DNA from 4 places in the Thermaerobacter subterraneus DSM 13965 genome. Region 1 is predicted to be linked to each of the others. Evidence: riboswitches for the same ligand, from Rfam matches in the RefSeq annotation. Region 1 holds a riboswitch; each other region holds the start of a gene.
The links. Region 1 has a riboswitch for S-adenosylmethionine ahead of metX (homoserine O-acetyltransferase MetX). Riboswitches for the same ligand answer to the same signal wherever they lie in the genome.

Region 1 (3,680 bases):
CCCAGCAGCGCCACCACGGGACCCTTCACGGGCGCCCCTCCCCCACCGCCGCCACCGCCCCGGCCTGCGCGGGCGCGGCGGTAGCACCGGGTTCTTCCAGCCAGTCCATCACCCGGCGGGCCACCCCCGCGGGGTCCACGAGGAAGCTGTCGTGGCCCCAGGGAGCCTTCCAGACCTGCCATGTGACATTCTTGCCCGCCCGGCGCAGGGCCTGGACCAGCCGCCGCTGCTCGTCCACGGGGTAGAGCAGGTCCGAGGTGATGCTGAGCACATACATGCGGCCCTGGACCCGGGCCGCGGCGCCCTCCAGCCCGCCCCGGCCCCGGCCTACGTCGTGGAGATCCATGGCCCGGGTCAGGGTCACGTACGTGGCGGGATCGAACCGGCGCACCAGCTTTTCCCCCTGGTAGTGCAGGTAGCTTTCGATCTGGAACCGGAAGGCCTCGGCCGGGCCCGCCGGCGCGGTGGCGTACGAGCCCAGCCGCTGGGCGACCGGGTCGGCGCCCGCCGGGACCTCTTCCCGGCCAAAGCGCGCCTCCCACTCCTCGCGACCCCGGTAGGTGGTCATGGCCAGCATCCGGGCCAGGGCCAGCCCGCGGCGGGGCGGGCGGGCGGCGGGATAGTCGCCGCCCTGCCAGGCGGGGTCTGCGAAGATCGCCTGGCGCTGCACCTCGTTCCAGGCGATGGCATGGGGCGAGGCGGCCGGCGGCGCCGCCAGGACGGCCGCCGCTCCCACCCGCTCGGGGTAGGTGACGGCCCACTCCAGCGCCTGCATGCCGCCCAGGGAACCGCCCACCACCAGGGCGAGCCGCCCGATGCCCAGCGCATCCAGGAGCCGGCGCTGGGCATGGACCATGTCCCGCACGGTGATCACGGGAAACCGCCCGCCCCAGGGCCCGTGGCCGGCCTCCTCAGGACTGGCCGGGCCTGTGGACCCGTAACAGCCTCCCAGCACGTTGCTGCAAATGACAAACCAGCGGCGGGTGTCGATGGGCCGGCCCGGGCCCACCGCCGCCTCCCACCAGCCCGGGCGGTCGCCGGGATGGTGGGAGGCCACGTGGGCGTCGCCCGTCAGGGCGTGGCAGATCAGGATGGCGTTCTGGCGCTGGGGGTCCCAGCGACCCCAGGTCTCGTAGGCCAGTTCGGCCCGGGGCAGGTGGCCGCCCTGCTCCAGGGGCAAGGGCCCCACCTCGACAAGGCCGCGACAGGGGATCACCGCGTCCCCCTCCCTCCCGCGCCCGCTCCCCGAAGGGGTCCCGGATAAGAAACTACCCCTCCCGAGAGGGAAGGGCCGAAAAGATTTCCGGCGCCCTCTCATCTCTCAGGATCCGCACGGATCCTGCAGGAGTTGGCACCTTACCGGCCGTCCAGGCACGGCCGGCGGTTGCCGGGCTTCATCGGGCCAGTCCCTCCGCCACTCTGGATAAGAGAGCAGACGCGCTCTGTGATTGTTGAAAGTGATGCTATCATGCCGGCCCCTGCAGGTCAACGATCCCGGCCGCGACCCGGCCGGCCTTGCGCGCCGGCGCCCCTCACCATCGGGCATCGGCCGGGGAAGGCCCGATGGAGCGCGCCGGCCGCAGCCAGGCCGGTACATAGCTCCAGGCCGCCCGGAGCTGGCGCCGGTGCTGCGCCGCCCGGGGGTCATGCCGTTCCACCAGGGCCCAGAAGGCGGGACCGTGGTTGAGGTGGACGGTATGACAGAGTTCGTGGATCAGCACGTGTTCCACCAGTTCTGGCGGCAGGAAGAGCAGCTTCAGGCTGAGGCGCACGTGGCGCCCGGCGGAACAGCTGCCCCAGCGGGTCTTGGGGCAGCCGATGGACGAACCCGCCAGGCGAAAGCCCCGCTCCCGCGCCAGCCGTTCCAGCCAGGGCAGCAGGGTCGCCCGGGCCCGGGCGGCCAGCCACCCCCTGAGGGGAGGCCCCCAGGCGGCAGGACCCTGCTCCCCGGCCCGGGCCGGCAGGCGGACCTGCCCGGCCAGGGATGCGCCCGGGGGCGGCGGTTCCCCTGGATCGCCGGTGACCCCGCCGGCGAAGAGGGCCTGCTGCGGGGTCCGGCCGGCGGCGGGCTTGCCCCCTCCGCCGGCGGCGCCGCCCAGGGTGGGCCGGCCCGCCGGCGTCACGGCCCACACCTCCCCCAGAGCCCGCAGCCACAGCCAGGCCGGGGGAGCCAGGCCGGCGGCATCCTGGCGGAGCAAGGGATCGCCCGCCCCGCCGCCGGCGGCCCGGGCCTGCTGTTCCAGGCGCTGCCGGGCCCGCTGGATCCAGGCCGCATGCTGGGCCACCACCTGGGGCACCCGCTGCAGCCGGTACCCCGGCGGAACCACCACCACCAGGCCGTCGGCCGGCGAAAGCACCAGCCGCACCCGGCGCGCCCTGGAGCTGACCCGGACGGTGTAGGGGGGCAGGCCCTGCGATCCGGCCCCGCCCTGCCCCATGCCCCCCGGTGGCCGCAGCCCCCGATCCCCGTCCCTGGACCCCTCGCCCATGCGTCGCCCTCCTTCTCCTCGCGGGCGATGGCCGGCGGCAGGCTCCGTCGGGCTCCGTTGCCGCCCGGCCGCGCCGCGTGCCCGGGCGGGCAGGCGGACCCGCCCCCGGACGCCCTGGAAGTCCGCATCGCGGTCGCTCTGTCCTGGTTCGCCCGGCCGTTGCCCGCCCCCTTGTGGACAACCGCTGCCCGGCCCCGGCGGCCGCTGCGCATGGAGAGTCACCGGGCCGGCATACATTGGTTCCGTAAGGGCGCCCGGCCGCCGCCCCCCAACCGGCCGGGAAACGGCCCCTTGCGGGGAGGTGCCATCGTGTCCGACGGGGCTGCACCGGGGCCCGCCGCCCGCTCGGTGATCGCCCTGCTTGTGTCCGCCGCCCTGCTGGCCGGCGCCCTGGGCCTGCACCTGCGGTCGACCCGCCCCGGCGTGGCCGGCGTCACCGCACCGGGGCGGCCCGTGGCCGACCGGGTGATCCGGCTGTCCGAGTACGCCTACCAGCCGGCGGTCATCGAGGTCCGGCAGGGGACCCGGGTGCGCCTGACGCTGATCAACACGGGGCGGGAGGAACACGAGCTGGAGATCGACGGCTATGGCATCGAGGTGGCCGGCCTGCGGCCGGGAACCAGCGTCCGGCTGATCTTCAATGCCGATCTTCCAGGCCGTTTCGAGCTGGCCTGCCACATGCCCGGCCACTACGAGAAGGGGATGCGCGGCATCCTGGTGGTCCACCCGGCCGACGCCCAGCGCTGAGGCGCCGCGACACCCTGCTCCGGGCCCGGCGTGGTATGGTGTTGCCGGGAGGAAACGCCATGCCCGCAAAGGATGCCGTGAGAGGGGACGGGCCCCGGCCGCGCAGCCGGGTGCTGGCGGCCCTGCTGGCCGCCGGCGGGCAGCCGGTCTCGGGCGCGACCCTGGCGGAGGGCCTGGGCATCACCCGCGCCGCCCTCTGGAAGCACATCGAAGCTTTGCGCCGGGACGGCTGGCCTGTGGAAGGCCGCCCCCACCAGGGCTACACCCTGGATTCCGGGGCCGCCGGGCGGCTGGCAGCCCGCCGGTTCGTCCCCGAGCTGCTGGAGGCCCGCCGCGCGGGCGCGCGCCTGGGCCACACCGTCCACTGGCTCGCCGAGGTGGGGTCGACCAACGACGTGGCCCGCCGGCTGGCGGAGGCGGGCGCACCCGAGGGCACCGTGGTGG
Region 2 (3,680 bases), 430 kb from region 1:
AGCTCGACGCTGATGACGAACCGGCGCCCCAGCTTCTCCCGCAGCGGAGCGGGGCTTCCGGGGCCGGTGGCCCCGCCCGCGCCGCTGGTGGTTGCGCCTGGGAGGGAGCCTGCACCGGCAGGCCGGCTCCTGCCCCAATGGGCAGCGGCGGGCAAGGAGGCGGCCTGCTTGCCGGCGTCAGGATGGCCGGCGTCAGGATGGCCGGCGCCCGGCCCGGCGGGGCCGCTGCCCGAACCCGTCCGGTTCAGAGGGCCTAGGACCGGCAGGGCCGGGGCCGGGCCCTCCGGCTCCGGGTGGACCGCTTGGATGCGGCCGGCCAGAGCCTCCAGGTCCGCGGGCTGCCAGGGGCCGGTTCCACCCACCCAGCCGGGTCCGAGGAGGCGCAGGGCATCCCACGCATCCCACCCGCCGGTGTCCTGGGTGGCCGGCTTGGGGCCGGCCAGCCCACGGGCCACAGGTTCGGGCCCGTCGTCCAGCCGTCCCAGGGTGACCCACAGCGGGCCGCTCCACCCGGCCCGCCGCACCGCCGCCAGCCAGCGGGCCGCCCGTGCCGGCCCGCCGCCGGTGGCCACACCCAGGGCGTCGGGCCAGCCGGCCGAGTGGAACGCCTCCAGCCAGGGGGAGGGGAGGGCATCCGGCGGCTCCCCCTCCCCCACCAGCAGGACACCCACCGGCAACCGGGCCGCCTCCCGCACGGCCTTCAGGGCAAGGCCGGCCTCCAGGGGGTGGCGGGCTTCGACCCAGAACAGGTCGACGCCCCCTGCCAGCAGCCCGGCCACCTGGCGGCGGTATCCTTCCAGGACGGCCTCCGGCTCGGTGCTGCCGCCGGCAGCGGCGGTGGCGGGCAGCGGTCCCAACAACCCCGCCACCAGGCAGGGCCGCCCGGCCAGCTCCCGGGCGGACCGCGCCAGCTTGGCGGCCCAGAGGTTGATCTCCTCGATCCGCTCCGGGGACGTGGACGGCAGCCACCAGGGGCTGGCCCAGCGGGTGGCGGTGCGGACCAGGCGGGCTCCGGCCCGGATGGCCGCCAGGTGGACGCCTTCCACCGCGGCGGGTTCGGTGAGGGGAAGGAGGGCGGTGCCTAGAGCCGGTTCTTCCTCCTCCCGGGCCGTGCCCCGGGGCCCCCCGGGCGCCCCGGGGCACGGCTGGGACGGCGCGGGTCCGCCGCCGGACGGGCTGTCGCCCGCGGGGGAGGGCCGGACCGGGCGGGCGGCCAGGGCCCAGGAGGGGTCGCCATCGGCCAGGGCGGGCAGAGCGGGTCCAGGACTCACCGCCGGCAGGGTTCGGGGAGCCGGATCCGGGGCGAAGGGCACGAAGGTTCCTCCGCCCCCGCCCCCTGCAACCGGGCGTGCCGGAGGGAGGCCGGCAGGGCCCGCGGGGCCGTTGTCCTCGGGCGGGTGGCCCGCGGCAGGGAAGGCCGCCCGCGGCGGAGCCGCGTGGCCGGGCTGGGAGTCGGCCGTGGCCGGGTGGGCAGGTCGCGGTCCGGCGGCCGGCCGGAAGGGCTGGGTCACCCTGGTCGTCACCTCCAGTTCGCGGCGCCGGCGACAGCGCCCCGGCACGGGGTGCCTGGGCTTCCGCACGGCGCTCGGCGCTGCAGGATGGGGGGGAACGGGCCCTTCCTGGCCCCACCGGCCCCTGGCTCGCCGGGCTCCGGGACCCCCTGGGTACCTGGGGTCCCCGGTCCCTTAAGCTCTGGCGGCCAAAGAAGAAGCCCCTTCCGAAGGAGGAAGGGGCTTGGTGATCGCAGCAGGGTCCCCGTCCCCCTTCTCTCATCTCTCGGCTCCCGGAGGGAGCCGCGGGAGTTGGCACCGCACGACCAAGGTCGCCGGTTGCCGCGGCGTCATCGGGCCCGTCCCTCGACCGCTCTGGATAAGAGAGGGGTCGGCCGGCTCGGCCGGCCGCATCCGTTGTCAATGGAGATTACGCACAGTATAGCCGGGTTCCGCCATCCCGACAACAGGTCAGAGCCGGTTTCCTTCGCTACAATAAAAGGCGTGCAACCGGCGACGTTCGGCAGGGCCGCCGGTACGTTTGAGCGGTGGAACCGCAGGCGGGACGCCCAGACGGGGGCTCACCCGGCCGGCGGGCAGGCGCAGGATGGGGGAGAGATCCGGTGCACCAGGCGGACGAACACGGCCCGGCCATGGCACGGGCGGCGGCCGCGGGCGCAGGGGCCGAGGCGCCCACCGCCCGCTCCTGGCGCCTGCTGGCCCGGGCCTGGTTCCAGGCCAGCCGCCCCCACCTCAAGCCGGTCACCATCATCCCCGTGCTGGTGGGGATCCTGGTGGCCGGCGGGGAGGGCCACTTCGACCCCTGGCTGGCGCTGCTCACCATGCTGGGCAGCCTGGCCATCCACGCCGGCACCGACATGGCCAACGACTACTTCGACTACATCATGTACGAGGGCGATGCGCCCTTCACCGGCGGCAGCGGCGTGATCCAGGCGGGGTGGCTCAGCCCGGACAGCCTGCGCCGGGGAGCCTGGGCCACCTTCGGCTTCGGCGCTCTGGTGGGCGGCTACCTGGCCGCCCGCACGGGCTGGCCCGCCCTGGCCTTCGGCCTGCTGGGCATCGCCAGCGGGCTCTTCTACACGGCTCCGCCCGTCCGCTACGGCTACCGCGGGCTCGGCGAGGTCATGGTGGGACTCAACATGGGCGCGGTGCTGGTGCTGGGTTCGTACTACGTCCAGGCCCGCACCCTTTCCCTGGAGGCGCTGGTGGCCTCCTTGCCCCTGGTGTCCCTGGTGGCCCTGATCCTCTATGCCGAGTCGATCCACGACATCGAAGAAGACCGGGCCACCGGCAAGATGACCGTAGCGGCGCGGCTGGGAGAGACGCGCGCCCTGCGCCTGTACTTCGGGTGGGTGGCGGCCACGGCGGTGCTGATCGTCGCCGGGGTGGCGGCCGGGCGGCTGCCCGCCCTGGTGCTGGTCACGCTGGTGCCCGCGGCCCGCTGCCTGCGGCAGGCCCCGCTCTTCCTGGCCCGGCCCTACCGGCACCAGGACCTTTACCGGCTGGGCCGGCTGGCCCTGGGGCTCTACAAGGCGGCGGGGGTCTCGCTGGTGGCGGGATACGGCTGGTGGTGGCTGCGGTCGGCCCTGTGGTCCTGACAGGACCGGGGGTTTGCGGGAGCGAGCCGGCCGGCCGGGCCCGGCCGCCCGCCATGGGCCGAGCCCGTCGCCGGGGCCGCCGGTCTTGAGGGTCCCGGCGGCCTGGGTGCAACGGGGTTGGGGCCGGCGTAGCCGGCAGCCGGGCGGGGCGAGCCGCCGGGCGAGGCGGGCGCACGGGTGTGGCCGACCCTGCCCGGCCGGGTGGCCTTGAGGAAGGGATCTGGGCCTCGCTCACGAACATCCCTGCTTTGGGTCGCCGGTGAATGAATGTTCACCCAGAGTTCACCGGGGACGCCAGCCGTTGCCGATTCGAGGAACCAGCAATCCGCCGGGTTCGGCGAACTTACGATCCTTAGGATAGAGGGATGACACCCTTGGCCAGGGAAGTGCCCCGTCTTGCGTCCCTCACGGGACCCGTCAGTCGCGATCTGGACCGGCTCCATGCCCGGGCCCGGGACCAGGCCCGGCGCGGGCGGCGGCCTGCCGTGGTGAGCTTTACCGTCGCCGCCGAGGACCTGGACCCCATCGCGCTGTGGGAGGGCGCCGCCATCCTGACCCACGAGCGGGCGCT
Region 3 (3,680 bases), 510 kb from region 1:
GGTGCTGGTGCACCTCTACGAAGACGAGGGACCGGCCATGGTGCGGCGGCTCTACGGCATGTTCGCCTTCGCCCTCTCCACCCCCGACGGGCTCTTTTTGGCCCGCGACCCCCTGGGGATCAAACCCCTCTATGTGGGCAGGGACCGGGATGGGGCGCTCCTCTTCGCTTCGGAGATGGGGGCCCTGCTGCCCCACGTGGAGACCATCGACGAGTTTCCCCCCGGGCACTACTGGACGGAACGGGACGGGTTCGTCCGGTACTACGAGCTGCCCCCGGTACGGTACGACCTGGAGAGCCCCGAAGCGGCGGTGGAGGAACTCATCGCCCGGCTGCGGCAGGCGGTGCGGCGGCGCCTGGTGGCCGACGTCCCCGTGGGGGTGTTCCTCAGCGGCGGCCTGGACAGCAGCCTGATCGCCGCCCTGGTGGCGGAAGCGCGGGCGGAAACCGGAGAGCCGGTCCATTCCTTCGCCGTGGGCATGGAGGGCAGCGAGGACCTGGAGCGGGCCCGGCTGGTGGCGGCCCACCTGGGGACGTTCCACCACGAGTACGTCTTCACCCGCCAGGAACTGCTGGCCCTGCTGCCCACCGTGATCCGGCGCCTGGAGTCCTTCGACCCTGCCCTGGTGCGCAGCGCGGTGCCCACCTACCTGGTGTCGCGACTGGCGCGCCGGTATGTCAAGGTGGTGCTCTCCGGCGAGGGAGCGGACGAGCTCTTCGGCGGCTACCAGTACCTCAAGCGGCCGGAGATCCGGGCGCGGCTGCAGGACGAGCTGCGGGAGATCACCCTGGCGCTGCACAACACCAACCTGCAGCGGGTCGACCGCATGACCATGGCCCACGGCCTGGAAGGGCGGGTTCCCTTCCTCTCGGTGACCCTGGTCGACCTGGCCTGGCGGATCCCGCCGCGCTGGAAGATCCACGACCGCACCGGGACCGAGAAGTGGATCCTGCGGCAGGCGGCCCGCCGGTTCCTCCCCGCGGCGGTGGTCCAGCGGGAGAAGGCCAAGTTCGCCATGGGCACGGGCGTGGGCCCCACCCTGGAGCGCTTCGCCGGAGCCGCCGTCAGCGACCGGGAGCTGGCGGCGGGCCGGGAGCCGTGGCCGGGGCTGGAGCTGGGCAGCAAGGAGGAGCTGCTGTACTTCCGCTGGTTCTGCCAGGCCTTCGGCCACCGGGCCCGGATGGCGGCCCGGCTGGTGGGGCGGAGCCGCAGCCTGAACCCCCACCAGCTCTACGCCCCCGCCTGGCGCGCCCAACCCGGGACGGGGACGGAGATGGCCTGACCTGTTGACAGGCCGGGGCAGGGGTCGCATAATCGGCGTCGTACGGCTGAGCCGGCCGCTGTACCGCAGTACCCGCAGGACGTTCGGCGCGGGACCTTCAACAACCGAATCCGCAACATCTCTTCTTATCCAGAGTGGCGGAGGGACGGGCCCGATGAAGCCACGGCAACCTCCGCGCGGCGGCGCGGCCCCGCCCGCTCCGGCCCGGCACGGCGGCCGGGCGGGTTCCCCGGGGTTCAACGCCGGCGGGTGGTGCCAACTCCCGCAGAACCGCGTCCTGGTGCCGGGACGCCGTTCTGAGAGATAAGAAGGGATGGCACCCTTGGGCCATCCTTTCTGCGTCTCTCAGGAAGGATGGTTTTTTGTTGCCCTTCACCCGGTGCGGGGTGGGGCCACGGGGGTGAGCGCAGTGACGGAAGCGATGCTGGAGGTCCGCAACCTGGTCAAGGTCTACCGCGGCCGCCGCGGCGTGACCACGGCCCTGGACGGCGCCAGCCTGGAGGTGGGCCGGGGCGAGTTCTTCGGCGTCGTCGGCGCCTCGGGGGCCGGCAAGAGCACCCTGGTCAAGTGCATCACCCTGCTGGAGCGGCCCACGGCGGGCTCCATCCGCCTGGGCGGCGTCGAGCTGACCGGGCTGCGCGGCCGGGCCCTGCGGCAGCAACGGCGGCGGATCGGCCTGGTCTTCCAGCACTTTCACCTGCTGTGGTCCCGCACCGCCGCCGGCAACGTGGCGCTGCCCCTGGAGATCGCCGGGGTGCCGCGGGAGCAGATCCGGCGCCGGGTGGCGGAGCTGCTGGACTGGGTGGGGCTGGCCGACAAGGCGGGAGCCTACCCCTCCCAGCTGAGCGGGGGCCAGAAGCAGCGGGTGGCCATCGCCCGGGCCCTGGCGACGCAACCGGAACTCCTCTTGTGTGATGAACCCACCTCCGCGCTGGATGCGGCCACCAGCCGCGCGGTGCTGGAGCTGCTGCAGCGGGTTCACCGGGAACTGGGCATCACCGTGCTGCTGATCACCCACCAGCTGGAGCTGGTGGAGGCCGCCTGCCAGCGGGTGGCCGTGATGGACGCCGGGCGAGTGGTGGAAGCCGGACCCGTGGAACAGGTCTTCCGGAACCCGCAGGCGGCGGCCACCCGGCGGCTGCTGGCCGCCGCCGGTGCCGGCGGTCCGGCCGGAGACCTACCGGCCCCAGCACTCGGGACCGGGGACGAACCCGGCCCCGAGGCGGGCCCACAGGCCGTTGCCGATCCGGCCCTGGCGGACCGGCGGGCGGCCCCGGCGGCGGCCGCGGGGGCTGCAGCCGCCCGCTGGGCGCCCCTTGCCTCGGCCTCGCCCGGCGCACCCGGGCGGAGCGGTGCCGGCGCGGCGCCGGCACCCGGGGCCGGCCCCCTTGCCCCGCAGGCGGCTCGCCCCCTGGCCGGAGGGAGGTGACGGCGGATGGCGGCAGAGCTTTTCAGCGCCCTGCGCGAGTTCGGACCTGACATCGTGACGGCCACGGGCCAGACCCTGTACATGGTGGGCCTGGCGATCCTCTTCGCCACCCTGGCCGGGGTGCCCATTGGCACCCTGCTGGTGGTGATGGACCGGGGGCACATCGCCGCCTTTCCGCCCCTGCGGGCGGTGCTGGCGTTCGTCGTCAACACCGGGCGGTCGGTGCCCTTCATCATCCTGCTGATCGCCCTGGCCCCCTTCACCCGCCTGCTGGTCGGCACGTCCCTGGGGACGGCGGCGGCCGTGCCGCCCATGGCGGTCGCCGCCACCCCGCTGGTGGCGCGGGTGGTGGAGACGGCCCTGCGGGAGGTCGACCGCGGCACCGTGGATGCCGCCGTGGCCATGGGCGCCAGCCCGTGGCAGGTGGTGCGCAAGGTGCTGCTGCCCGAGGCCCTGCCCGCCGTGGTCCTGGGGATCACCATCGCCACCGTCGGGCTCATCGAGTTCTCGGCGGTGGCGGGGGCCGTGGGCGGGGGCGGGCTGGGCGACCTGGCCTTCCGCATGGGCTACCAGCGCTGGGAGGCGGGGGTCCTCTTGGTCTGCGTGGTCCTGCTGGTCGCCCTGGTGCAGGGGGTCCAGTGGGCCGGGGAGACCCTGGCCCGGCGGCTGAACCACCGCTAGCGCCCGGCGCTCCGGGAAGGCGATTTTTGGGGGATGGCTCGCGGGGGGCGGGCCGGTTCGTCCGGGAAGGGACCCTGGTGCGATAGATCGAGAAGGAGGTCGAATGCCATGGGTGTCCTCTCCCTGGTCTTCTCCGGCCGCCGGTGGACCCGCCGGGCGGCGGTGCTGGTGGCGACCCTGCTGATCGCCGTCCTGGTCGCCGGGTGCGGTGCCGGCGGGGCCGGTTCGTCCGGTGAGCAGGGCGACAACTCGGCCGGTGGCAACGGGTCCGGATCGGGCGGCACGAGC
Region 4 (3,680 bases), 440 kb from region 1:
GCCGTAGCTCTGCACCCAGCCGTGGCGGGTGAAGGCGAAGCCCTCCAGCTGCTCGGCGAAGTACTCCACCATGTCGTTGCGCTCGGCCTCGCCGTGAACCAGCACGTCCAGGCCCAGCTCCTCCTGCAGCCGGATCACCCGGCGGATCTCGGCGCGGATGCCCTCTTCGTAGGTGGCGGTGTCGATCTCCCCGTGCCGCCAGCGCGCCCGCAGCCGGCGCACCTCCGGAGTCTGGGGGAAGGAGCCGATGGTGGTGGTGGGCAGGGGCGGGAGGCCCAGCCGCTCCCGCTGCAGCGACCGCCGCTGGGGCGCCCGGGAGGGCCTGCGGGCCTCGTCCGGGTTGAGCCGCGCCAACCGCTCCTGCACCTCCGGCCGGGTGCGCCGGGGCGAGCGGCGCCGGGCCTCCACCGCCGCCCGGCTGGCCTCGAGGGCGCCGGCCACGGCCTGCCGGCCCTGGTTCAAGGCGCGGGTCAGGACCGCCACTTCCTCCAGCTTCTGCTTCGCGAAGGCAAGCCAGCCCTTGATCTCCGGATCCAGATCCGTCTCCAGGTCCAGGTCGATGGGCACGTGCAGCAGCGAGCAGGAGGGGGCGACGAAGAGCCGCCCGGCCCCCAGGGCGTCCCGGGCCCGCTCCAGCAGGGCCAGGGCCGCCTCCAGGTCCGCCCGCCAGACGTTGCGGCCGTCCACCACCCCCAGGGAGAGGTGCAGGGTGGGCGGAACCCCGGCGGCCAGCACCTGCTCCAGCTGGCCGGGGTCCCGCACCAGATCCAGGTGCAGGGCCTGCACCGGCAGGCTCAAGGCTAGCTCCAGGTTGTCCCGCAACCCCTCGAAGTAGGTGGCCAGGAAGAGCCGGAGCCCCGGGGCCGCCTGGGCTAAGGTGGCGTAGGCGCGGCGGTAGGCGGCCCGGGCCGGTTCGTCCAGGTCCAGGGCCAGGAACGGCTCATCCAGCTGGACCCAGGTGGCGCCGGCCGCCGCCAGCTCCCGCAGCACCTGCCCGTACACGGGCAGCAGGCCGTCCAGCAAGGCAAGGCGCGGCCCGGCGACCCCTTCCCCGCCGGAGGAACCGGCCGCCCCGCCGCCCAGACCCCCGGCCTCGCCGCGGCTCGCCTCGGGGGCCCGGCCGGCGGCGCCCGCCCCGGCCGGAGTGCGGAGCTTGGCCAGCAGCAGGAAGCTCACCGGGCCCAGCAGCACGGGGCGGGCCTCGAAACCCAGGGAGCGGGCCTCGCGGAATCCCTCCACCACCTTGCGGGACGCCAGGCGGAAGGCCTGCCCTGGTTCCAGCTCGGGCACGATGTAGTGGTAGTTGGTGTCGAACCACTTGGTCATCTCCAGGGCGGGGACGCCCCGGCCGGGGGTGCCCCGGGCCATGGCGAAGTAGACGTCCAGGGGGACCTCCCCAGCAGCCGCGGCGGCCGCCGCGCCCGGGCCCGCCTCCGCCCTCTGGCCCGCCGCGGGGGTGGCCCGGCCCGCGCCGGCGGCATCGCCACCAGGAGCCGGGGGGATTGCGGCGCCGGCTTCCGCTGAAGGGGCCCACCCGTAACGGGCGGGCACGGCCCCCACCATGCAGGCGGTATCCAGCACGTGGTCGTAGAGGGAGAAGTCCCCCACGGGCACCACGTCGATCCCCGCCGCCCGCTGCAGCTCCCAGTGCCGCCGCCGCAAGGCCGCCGCCGTCGCCAGCAGAGCGTCCGCGGAAATCTTGCCGTCCCAGTAGGCCTCCAGGGCCTGTTTCAACTCCCGGCCGGCCCCGATGCGGGGGAAGCCCAGGTTGGTTGCCACGGCCATGGGTCCGCGCCTCCTTCGTGGGATGGGACTGAAAATGAAAAACCCCTCCGGGAAAGGAGAGGTTCCTCGCCTTTCCCTATCTCCCGGGAACGCCTCCCGCGGGAATTGGCACCGTGCCGCCTGGGTGGAGCCGGCGGCCGGTTGCCGTGGCGTCATCGGGCCCGTCCCTCGGCCACTCTCGATAGGGCTTTGTCCGGTCATTCCCTTGTCAGCGACCGCGGGGTTGCAGGCGCTGCGGCCTGCAAGGCCCCCCGGGTTTCCGCATCCCACAGCCAAGGAAGGGGCCCATGGCCTCGCGGCCTGCGGTGCGTCATCGCGGTCCGCGGCCCTCCGGGTCTCGTCCGGCCGGCGTGGGCCCGGTGGGCTTGCAGGGCCCGTTGCCCAGGTGCGGCCTGGCGCCCCGGCGCCGCAGCGGGCTGGAACCCTCGCGCGGGATGCGGGCATTGGGGACTGCTATTCGGGGCCGGGGACGAAAGTCCTGCTGCCCCCACACCCCAGGGTGGGGTGAAACCGCGCCATCCCCGGCGGTCGCCCGCTGCGGGCCCTGCCGGCCGCCGGCGTGCCATTGCGGCCCGGGCACTGCCGGCCCGAGGTGGCCCGCATCCTGCCGGCGGCAGCCTATAAGCCTATAATTGAAGGGAAAACGGCGCAAGGAGGCAGCCCAGCCATGGACCGCCTGCAGCCCGGCGGCGCCGCGACGGGGGGCGGGGCGGCACCGGCCCCCGCCGGCGCCGTGACCCCCGAGGCAGCCGCCCAGCATCCTGACGCCGCCCTGGTGGTGGTGGACGTCCAGAACGACTTCTGTCCCGGCGGTGCCCTGGCCGTGCCCCAGGGCGACCAGGTGGTGCCCGTCCTCAACCGCTGGATCGGCGCCTTCCACGCGGCGGGCCGGCCCGTGGTCTTCACCCAGGACTGGCATCCCTCCGGCCATGTGAGCTTCCGCGAGCAGGGCGGGCCCTGGCCGGTCCACTGCGTGCAGGGCAGCCCGGGGGCCGCCTTCCACCCGGACCTGCAGGTCCGGGGCACCGTCTTCCGCAAGGGGTTCGCCCCCGACCGGGAGGCCTACAGTGGCTTTGACGGCGCCCTGGCCGCCGGTGAGGCCGGGGTCCGCCCCGAGGTCACCCTGGCCGGCTGGCTGCGGCAGCAGGGGGTCCGGCACCTGTACGTGGGCGGCCTGGCCACCGACTACTGCGTGCGGGCCACGGTGCTGGACGGCCTGCGGGAGGGTTTTCGGGTCACGGTGCTGGTTCCGGCCGTGCGGGCCGTCGACGTGACCCCGGGGGACGGGGAGCGCGCCCTGGCGGAGATGGAGGCCCACGGGGCCCTGCTGGCCGCCGGGGACGCCGGGGAGGCCCGGTGACGGTGTTCTTGCGGGACGAACGCGGCCGCGGCGAGCCGGCGGGCCCGGCCCTCGATGCGGGCCAGGCCCGGCCCCCGGCCCGACGCCTTCCCGCCGGGCCACCGGCGCCGGCGGCCGCCTCCACCCCAACCGCCCGCCCGGCGCCGGCTTCCGCCGGCGGCAAGCCCTCCGCCCTGGCGCCGGCAGCCCCCGCCGCCCGGCCCGGCCCCGGTCCGGACGGGCCGGCACCGGCCGGTCCCACCGTGCTGGTGGTGGACGACGAGGAGTCCCTGCTGGAACTGGTGGCGTACAACCTGCAGCGCAACGGCATGGCACCGGTGCTGGCCCGGGACGGTGCCGAGGCCCTGCGCCGCCTGGAGGAGCGCCGGCCCCAGGTGATCATCCTGGACGTCATGCTGCCCGATACCGACGGCTTCACCCTCTGCCGCCACCTGCGGGAGCGGGGCATTCAGACGCCCATCCTCATGCTGACCGCCCGGGACAGCGAGATCGACAAGGTGCTGGGGCTGGAGCTGGGCGCCGACGACTACGTGAC

Region 2: linked by a shared signal. The riboswitch ahead of THESUDRAFT_RS04300 (methylenetetrahydrofolate reductase) and the one ahead of metX (homoserine O-acetyltransferase MetX) in region 1 are both predicted to bind S-adenosylmethionine.
Region 3: linked by a shared signal. The riboswitch ahead of THESUDRAFT_RS08010 (methionine ABC transporter ATP-binding protein) and the one ahead of metX (homoserine O-acetyltransferase MetX) in region 1 are both predicted to bind S-adenosylmethionine.
Region 4: linked by a shared signal. The riboswitch ahead of metE (5-methyltetrahydropteroyltriglutamate--homocysteine S-methyltransferase) and the one ahead of metX (homoserine O-acetyltransferase MetX) in region 1 are both predicted to bind S-adenosylmethionine.

Annotation. Positions count from the first base shown of each region.
Region 1 covers NZ_JH976535.1:1,452,963-1,456,642, reverse strand. The annotation lists gene THESUDRAFT_RS06020 (homoserine dehydrogenase) at 1-29, opposite strand, end outside; gene metX (homoserine O-acetyltransferase MetX) at 26-1,216, opposite strand; SAM riboswitch class I at 1,312-1,430, opposite strand; gene THESUDRAFT_RS06010 (YgjP family zinc-dependent metalloprotease) at 1,533-2,489, opposite strand; gene THESUDRAFT_RS06005 (cupredoxin domain-containing protein) at 2,799-3,236, shown strand; gene THESUDRAFT_RS06000 (biotin--[acetyl-CoA-carboxylase] ligase) at 3,296-3,680, shown strand, end outside.
Region 2 covers NZ_JH976535.1:1,021,362-1,025,041, forward strand. The annotation lists gene THESUDRAFT_RS04300 (methylenetetrahydrofolate reductase) at 1-1,313, opposite strand, end outside; SAM riboswitch class I at 1,767-1,876, opposite strand; gene menA (1,4-dihydroxy-2-naphthoate octaprenyltransferase) at 2,114-3,109, shown strand; gene THESUDRAFT_RS04310 (isochorismate synthase) at 3,475-3,680, shown strand, end outside.
Region 3 covers NZ_JH976535.1:1,963,969-1,967,648, forward strand. The annotation lists gene asnB (asparagine synthase B) at 1-1,282, shown strand, start outside; SAM riboswitch class I at 1,405-1,592, shown strand; gene THESUDRAFT_RS08010 (methionine ABC transporter ATP-binding protein) at 1,683-2,711, shown strand; gene THESUDRAFT_RS08015 (methionine ABC transporter permease) at 2,718-3,392, shown strand; gene THESUDRAFT_RS08020 (MetQ/NlpA family ABC transporter substrate-binding protein) at 3,501-3,680, shown strand, end outside.
Region 4 covers NZ_JH976535.1:1,011,865-1,015,544, reverse strand. The annotation lists gene metE (5-methyltetrahydropteroyltriglutamate--homocysteine S-methyltransferase) at 1-1,785, opposite strand, end outside; SAM riboswitch class I at 1,859-1,973, opposite strand; gene pncA (bifunctional nicotinamidase/pyrazinamidase) at 2,453-3,145, shown strand; gene THESUDRAFT_RS04270 (response regulator transcription factor) at 3,142-3,680, shown strand, end outside.